DNA from 2 places in the Methylobacterium sp. BI1 genome. Region 2 is predicted to be linked to the other one. Evidence: predicted binding sites of a transcription regulator. Region 2 holds the regulator's gene; the other holds the start of a gene.
The links. The regulator PhoB, encoded in region 2, activates phosphate uptake and scavenging genes when phosphate is short. The targets are predictions, from matches to a motif close to TGTCATNNANCTGTCAT.

Region 1 (4,016 bases), 1.7 Mb from region 2:
GTACACGCCAGCTTTGGCGGTTGTCGAGGAGATTGGCCAGCATGATCTGGTCCAGCACCTGCTGATGCACCGTTGGATTGGTGATCGGGAGGAGCGCCTCGACGCGGCGATCGAGATTCCGGCTCATCAGGTCGGCTGACGAGATGTAGACGACGGCCTTGGGGTGAGGCAGCCCGACGCCGTTGCCGAAGCAGTAGATGCGCCCGTGCTCCAGAAAGCGCCCGACGATCGACTTGACGCGGATCGTCTCCGACAGGCCTGGGATTCCGGGCCGAAGGCAGCAGATGCCGCGCACCACGCAATCGATCTGCACGCCCGCCTGGGAGGCGTCGTAGAGCGCGTCGATGATCTGCTGGTCGACCAGCGAGTTGCACTTGATCCAGATCGCGGCCGGCCGTCCGGCCTTCGCGTGGGCCACCTCCGCCTCGATGTTTTCCAGAAGGCGCGGTTTCAGGGTCAGCGGCGAGACCGACATCCGCTCCAACTCGGCGGGCTCCGCGTAGCCGGTGATGAAGTTGAAGATCCGGCTGACGTCGCGCGCCACGGCGGGATCGGCCGTGAAGAAGGACAGGTCGGTGTAGATGCGCGCGGTGATGGGATGGTAGTTGCCGGTGCCCACGTGGCAGTAGGTGACCAGACGGTCGCCCTCGCGCCGGACCACCATCGACAGCTTGGCGTGGGTTTTGAGTTCGATGAAGCCGAACACCACCTGCGCGCCGGCCTTCTCCAGGTTGCGCGCCCAGCGGATGTTGGCTTCCTCGTCGAAGCGAGCCTTGAGCTCGACCAGGGCGGTCACGGACTTGCCGAGCTCGGCGGCTTCCGCCAGGGCTGCGACGATCGGTGAGTTCGAAGAGGTGCGGTAGAGCGTCTGCTTGATCGCCACCACGTTGGGGTCGCGGGCGGCCTGGGCGAGGAACTGCACCACCGCATCGAAGGATTCGTAGGGGTGGTGGACGATGAAGTCCTTCTGCCGGATCGCCGCGAAGACGTCGCCGCCGCTCTCGCGGATGCGCTCGGGGAAGCGGGGGTTGTAGGACTTGAACTTCAGGTCCGGCCGATCAATGCCGACGATCTGCGACAGCTCGTTGAGGGCGAGCATCCCCTCCACGAAGATCACTGCGTCGCTGCCGATCTCGAGTTCGTCGGCCACGAAGGCCCGCAGGTCCTCGGGCATCCCGGCCTCGACCTCCAGCCTGATGACGACGCCGCGGCGGCGCTGTTTCAGGGCTGTCTCGAAATGCAGGACCAGATCCTCGGCCTCCTCCTCGATCTCGAGGTCCGAGTCGCGGATGACACGGAACGCGCCCTGTCCGCGCAGGGCGTAGCCGGGGAAGAGTCGCCCGGTGAACAGCACGATGACCTGCTCGATCGCGATGAAGCGGGCGGTCGCATCGGTCTCGGCATCCGGCAGGCGCACGAACCGGTCGAGCACCGCCGGCAGCCGGATCAGCGCGCGCAGGGTCCGGCCGTCACGGGGGCGCACCAGCATCAACGCGATGGTCGAGCCCAGATTCGGAATGAACGGGAACGGGTGGGCCGGATCGATGGCCAGCGGCGTCAGGACCGGGAAGACGTGGTTGAGGAAGTAGTCCTCCAGCCACGCCTTGTGATCCTGGGTCAGGCCGGCGGGCTCCATGAGCTCGATGCCGACGCCGAGCAGTTCACCGCGCAGTTCGCGCCAGCGCGCCTGCTGGTCGAGGGCGAGGCGCGAGACCTCGGTCCCCACCCGCGTCAGCTGCTCGGCCGGTGTCAGGCCGTCCTGCGAGGGCAGGACGAGACCGGCACGGACCTGATCGTGCAGGCCGGCGACGCGCACCATGAAGAATTCGTCGAGGTTGTTGGCCGAGATCGAGAGGAACCGGACCTGCTCCAGGAGGGGGTGATTGGCGTTGGAGGCCTCTTCCAACACGCGCCGATTGAACTGGAGCCAGGACAGCTCGCGGTTGACGAAGCGCTCCGGGGAGTGGCGCAGGGCGAGCCCCGCCTCGCGCACGGAATCCCGCGCCTCCGCACCCGGCAGGACCTCGGTGGGAGGGGGCGGCAGATCTCCCGGAGGCGGCAGGTCGAGATCGGCATCCGGCAGGGCATCGGAGACGGATTCCCTGGCATCCGTGGTGACGTCTCGGCTCGTCCTCCCCTGCTGGGGTTTGGAGGCCACCGCTGCGGGCTGCCCGGTCCGCCGGGCGGCGGGCCGGGCGGCCCGCGTGCGGCCCTCGGTGACACGCGGGGTTCCGGCATCCGCTGCGGTCGTGTCCGAGTCCATGTCCGCCAAGAGTTCGTCTCCTACAGGTCTTCGAGGGTCGGCGTCGTAGCATGGGCTGCGCCGGCGTTTGTGACGGTTGCATGACGATCTTCGGCACGGTCGTTGGCCATCGATCGTATCGGCGGGCCGACCTCAGTTCGGGGCATGATCCCCGGAATCCGCCTCATCCTCGTCTTCCGGTTCTCCCGACCCGAATCCGAGGCGCTCCAACACCGCCAGCGCCAGTGGCTTGGTGATGCGCCGGCCCCGGCTCAAGGCATCCCGGTCCAGGGCGGTGACCACCTCGCGGGCACGCCCGAGGGAACGGTCGATCCGCAGGGCCAGGGCCTCCACGATGGCAAGATCCACCACGAGCTGCCGATCGACGAACAGCTTGACGAGGACCGCACGCAACAGGGCGTCGTCCGGGGGCAGGATGGTGGCGCCGTGGGCGAGGCGCAGGCGGGACCGAAGGTCCGCCGTCGTCAGGCCCAGCCCCTCCACCGAGGTGGCGGAGGTGACCAGCACCGGGCAGCCGCGCTCGCGTGCGAGGTTGAGGAGGTGGAACAGGGCCGCCTCGTCGCGGGGCGCACTCCCGTCCGCTCCCACCCGGTCGATGTCCTCGATCACCAGGGCGCCGTTGGAGAGGAAGCGCGGCACCGTCGCTGCGGTGATCTCGGAAGCCTGGGCCGTCCAGGCATGGGAGCGGGTTCCCCAGATCGAGGCGAGGTGGCTCTTGCCGCTGCCCGGCGGCCCCGTGAGCAGGCACACCGTGTCGGGCCAATTCGGCCAAGCCTCGATTAGCGTGTAGGCGGCCTCGTTGGCCGGCCCCACCAGGAAGTCCTCGCGGCCGTAGCGCGGGTCGGCCGGCAGGTCGAAGGCCAGCTGCTTCGGAGGAATGGTGTCGCGCGTTGCCATTCAGGGTTCGGGCTTGGACAGGAGCGCGGGGGCGTCCGCGTAGTAGAGCGGACTCTGGAGGTAGCGCTCCAGGACGAAACGGACCAGCACGCCGATGGATGCGGCCACCGGCACGGCCAGCAGCAGCCCGAGGAATCCGAACAGCGAGCCGAAGGCGAGGAGCGCGAACATCAGCCAGACCGGGTGCAGACCCACCGATTCGCCCACGAGCTTGGGCGAGATGATGTTGCCTTCGAGGAACTGTCCCACCACGAAGACCCCGATGGTCAGGCCGATATGCAGCCAGTCGGAACCCGGCCAGAACTGGGCCAGGGCGACGCCGACCGAGAGCAGGAAGCCGGTCAGCGTCCCCACATAGGGAATGAAGGTGAGGAAGCCCGCGATCAGGCCGATGAGGACGCCGAAGTTCAATCCGACGAGGAACAATCCGACCGCGTAGAAGGTGCCGAGGATGAGGCAGACCAGGGTTTGCCCGCGGACGAACCCCGTCACGGCCCCGTCGATCTCGCGCCCGAGGCGCCGGACCACCGGGCGATGCCGAGGCGGCACCCAACCGTCGAGGGTCGCGATCATCCGGTCCCAATCGACGAGGAGGTAGAACGCGACCACGGGCGTGACGACGAGGAGCGACGCGATGGAGATCAGCGCCTGGCTGCCCGACCACAGGGACTTCAGGAAGGTCAGGAACCAGGTGCCGCCCTGCCCCACCAGGGTGCCGACCTGGGACTGCAGATCGGTGAGTACGTCGGCGCCGCCCACTCGCTGCAGCAGTGGGCCCGCCCGCTCGGCGAGGATGCCCTGCAGTCGCGAGACCATGCCGGGCAGGGTCGCCACCAGGGCGGAGACCTGATTGGCG
Region 2 (4,016 bases):
CTCGGGGCCAACGTGGCGATCAACGGGCGGACGCAGGACCGCGTCCGCGACGCCGTCGAGCGCCTGAAGCGCGAGACCGGCCATGCCGGCTTCATCGGGGCGCCCGGCGACGTCGCCAGCCCGGACGGGGCGGCCCGCGTGGTCTCCGGCCTGCCGGACATCGACATCCTGGTGAACAACACCGGCATCTTCGAGCCGAAGCCGTTCTTCGAGATCCCCGACGAGGACTGGCACCGGTTCTTCGACACCAACGTGATGAGCGGCGTGCGCCTGGCGCGGGCCTACACCCCCGGCATGGTCGAGCGCGGCTGGGGCCGGGTGGTCTTCATCTCCAGCGAGTCCGGCGTGAACATCCCGGTGGAAATGGTCCATTACGGGATGACGAAGACCGCCCAGCTCGCCGTCGCCCGGGGGCTCGCCGAGACCGTGTCGGGCAGCGGCGTCACCGTGAACAGCGTGCTGCCGGGGCCGACCCTGTCGGAGGGGGTCGCCGACTTCATGAAGAGCATGGCGCAGGGGCAGGACGGCGGAGCCGGGGGCGCGGTCGACCTCGACGCCGCCGGCCGGGCCTTCGTGGCCGAGCACCGCCCGACCTCGCTGATCGGCCGCCTCGCCACCGTCGAGGAGGTGGCCAGCATGGTCGCCTACATCTGCAGCCCGGCCGCCAGCGCCACCAGCGGGGCGGCCCTGCGCGTCGATGGCGGCGTGGTGCGCAGCATCGTCTGAGGGCGCGCCGTCCGGGCGGGCGACGGCCGGCGCGGTAAGGATTTCGTAACCTCCCCCGCCGACCCTGGCCCGAACGGACGGGAGGGCGGTCGATGGGGGATTATGCGCTGGAAGGTCCGCGCTGGGGCACGGGCGCGGCGGGCACGGGCGGCGGTACCGTCACCTGGGCCGTCGACAGCACGATTCCCACGGGCTTCGTCAGCCTCATCCAGGCGGCCTTCGCCACCTGGGCGGCCGCCGCCAACATCGCGTTCCAGCAGGTGGCCGCCACGGCCAGCGCCCAGATCGACTTCACCCTCGGGGGGATCGACGGGCTCGGCAACACCCTGGGCTACGCCAACTATTCCTATAGCGGCCAGCGCATGCAGTCGGTGGCGGTGACCTTCGACAGCGGCGAGGGCTGGCACGCCGTCTCCGGCGGGCGCGTGGTCAGCACCCAGAACGTCGACCTCTCCCTGGTGGCGCTGCACGAGATCGGCCACGCCCTCGGCCTCGATCACTACAACACCAAGCCCGAGGTGATGAACGCCATCCTCAACACCGGCATCAAGACCCTCGCGGCCGGCGACATCGCGGGGATCCAGGCCCTGTACGGCGCGCCCCCCGCCCCGTCCGCGCCGGTGGTCGCCGCGGCGGCCGTACCGGCAGCGCCCGTCGTGCAGGCCGACGCCACGGCGGTCTACCGGTTCTACGACACCCACACGGGGGATCACTTCTACACCACGAACACGGCCGAGAAGCTGCAGATCGAGAAGACGCTGCCGTGGTTCACCTACGAGGGCACCCCCTGGGCGGCCCCGGCCAAGGGCGCCGACACCGTGGACGTGTTCCGGTTCTTCGACACGGCCTCGAACGCCCACTTCTTCACGACGAGCGTCGCCGAGCGGGACCAGGTCCTGAAGACCGCGCCGACCTACAAGTACGAGGGCGTGGCCTTCGAGGCCTACGCGGATGCGGGCGCCCCCGGCGGCCTGACCCTGGAGCGCTTCTACAACACCCAGACCGGCCAGCATCACTTCGCCGGCAGTGCCGAGGAGGCCAACGGCATCAACCACGGCGCCGCCGGTCCGGGCTGGGTCGACGAGGGCAAGGCCTTCACCGTCCACGTGCCCACCGACACCATGATCTTCGCGTAAGGCGGCGGGCTCGACGGTTCGCCGCGCCGGCCCACCTCGGGGTCGGCTACTCGGCCTCTGCTTCGAACATCTCGTCGAAGGAGTAGCCCGAGCCGCGCACCGTGCGGATCGGGTCGCTCTGGCGCGGGCGGTTCAGGGCCTTGCGCAGGCGCCCGACATGGACGTCGACGGTGCGCTCGTCGATGTAGACGTCGTGGCCCCAGACGCCGTCGAGGAGCTGCTCGCGGGAGAACACCCGGCCGGGGCTCTGCATCAGGAACTCGAGGAGCTTGAACTCGGTCGGCCCGAGATGGATCTCGCGGCCCTCCCGGCGGATGCGGTGGCTGACCCGGTCGAGCTCGATGTCGCCGGCCACCAGCAGGTTGGCGACGTGGGCGGGCTTGGCCCGGCGCAGCAGGGCGCGGACCCGGGCGAGGAGCTCGGGCACCGAGAACGGCTTGACGATGTAGTCGTCCGCCCCCGTGCCGAGGCCGCGGATGCGGTCGCCCTCCTCGCCCCGCGCCGTGAGCATGATCACCGGCAGCCGCTCGGTCTCGCGCCGGGCGCGGATGCGGCGGCAGAGCTCGATCCCCGACAGGGCCGGCAGCATCCAGTCGAGCAGGACGAGGTCGGGCACCTGTTCCTGCAGGCGCAGGTCCGCCTCGTCGCCGCGGGCGGCCGAGTCGACGACGAACCCCTCGGCCTCGAGGTTGTAGCGGAGGAGGAGGGTCAGGGCCTCCTCGTCCTCGACGATCAGGATACGCGTACTCATCGTGCGCTTTCGATCAGTCCGGCACGGGGTCAGGCCGCGCCGGGCATGTCCACGGTGGCGTAGTTGGAGGCGTCGTTCTTCGGGCGCTCGCGCTCGGCCAGGAGGTTCTCGCCGGTGACGAGGTAGTGGATCGTCTCGGCGATGTTGGTGGTGTGGTCGCCGATGCGCTCGATGTTCTTGGCCACGAACAGGAGGTGCGTGCAGAACGAGATGTTGCGCGGATCCTCCATCATGTAGGTCAGGAGCTCGCGGAACAGGGAATTGTAGAGGGCGTCGATGGCGTCGTCGCGCTCCCAGACGTCGAGGGCCGCCTTGGTGTCGCGGCTGGCATAGGCGTCGAGCACGTCCTTAAGCTGCTCCTGCACCAGGTCGCTCATGTGCTGGACGCCGATGACGATCTTCTGCGGCTGGATCTGGTCGGCGATCGCCACGACGCGCTTGGCGACGTTCTTGGCGAGGTCGCCGATGCGCTCCAGATCGTTCGAGACGCGGATCGCCGTCACGGTCTCGCGCAGGTCGATCGCCAGGGGCTGGCGCCGGGCGATGAGCAGGATCGCCCGCTCCTCGATCTCGCGCTGGAGGGTGTCGAGGCGGGCGTCGGCGGCGATCACGGCCTGGGCCAGGGCCGAGTCCCGGCGCACCAGGGCCTCGCCGGCCTCGGTCATCATCTTCTCGGCGATGCCGCCCATCTCGGAGATCGAGCGGCGCAGGTCCTCGAGGTCCGTGTCGTAGGATTTGACGATGTGGTCGGGCATGGGTCTCGCTCCTCGATCGGGCCCGACTGTCCGGGGCCCGCCCTGGCGGTGATGGGGGGCGCGGGCCGGGATCGGCCGACGGAGGATCAGCCGAAGCGGCCAGTGATGTAGTCCTGCGTCTGGCGCTTCTCCGGATTCATGAAGATGCGCGTCGTGGGGCCGAATTCCACCAGCTCGCCGAGATACATGAACGCGGTGAACTGCGAGATGCGGGCCGCCTGCTGCATGTTGTGCGTGACGATGACGATGGTGAATTCTGAACGCAGCTGCTCGATCAGCTCCTCGATGCGGCCGGTGGAGATCGGGTCGAGGGCCGAGGTCGGCTCGTCGAACAGGATCACCTCGGGGCGCTGGGCCACCGTGCGGGCGATGCAGAGGCGCTGCTGCTGGCCGCCCGAGAGACCCATGCCGGACTGCTTGAGCTTGTCCTTCACCTCGTCCCAGAGGGCGGCCTTGCGCAGGGATTCCTCGACGCGCATGTCGAGGTCGGCCTTGGGCAGCTTCTCGTAGAGGCGCAGGCCGAAGGCGACGTTGTCGTAGATCGACATCGGGAACGGGGTCGGCTTCTGGAACACCATGCCGATGCGCGAGCGCAGCTCGTTGAGGTCGACCTTGGAATCCAGCACGTTCTGGCCGTCGAGGAGGATC

Region 1: a site for PhoB is predicted at 2,333-2,349, ahead of AC1MGR_RS15135 (RNA degradosome polyphosphate kinase). Genes of this name have one in related genera too.

The regions. Positions count from the first base shown of each region.
Region 1 is NZ_CM155267.1:3,222,863-3,226,878, forward strand. It holds gene AC1MGR_RS15135 (RNA degradosome polyphosphate kinase) at 1-2,263, opposite strand, end outside; gene AC1MGR_RS15140 (P-loop NTPase family protein) at 2,396-3,160, opposite strand; gene AC1MGR_RS15145 (AI-2E family transporter) at 3,161-4,016, opposite strand, start outside.
Region 2 is NZ_CM155267.1:4,966,276-4,970,291, forward strand. It holds gene AC1MGR_RS23545 (SDR family oxidoreductase) at 1-726, shown strand, start outside; gene AC1MGR_RS23550 (matrixin family metalloprotease) at 819-1,862, shown strand; gene phoB (phosphate regulon transcriptional regulator PhoB) at 1,909-2,613, opposite strand; gene phoU (phosphate signaling complex protein PhoU) at 2,643-3,368, opposite strand; gene pstB (phosphate ABC transporter ATP-binding protein PstB) at 3,455-4,016, opposite strand, start outside.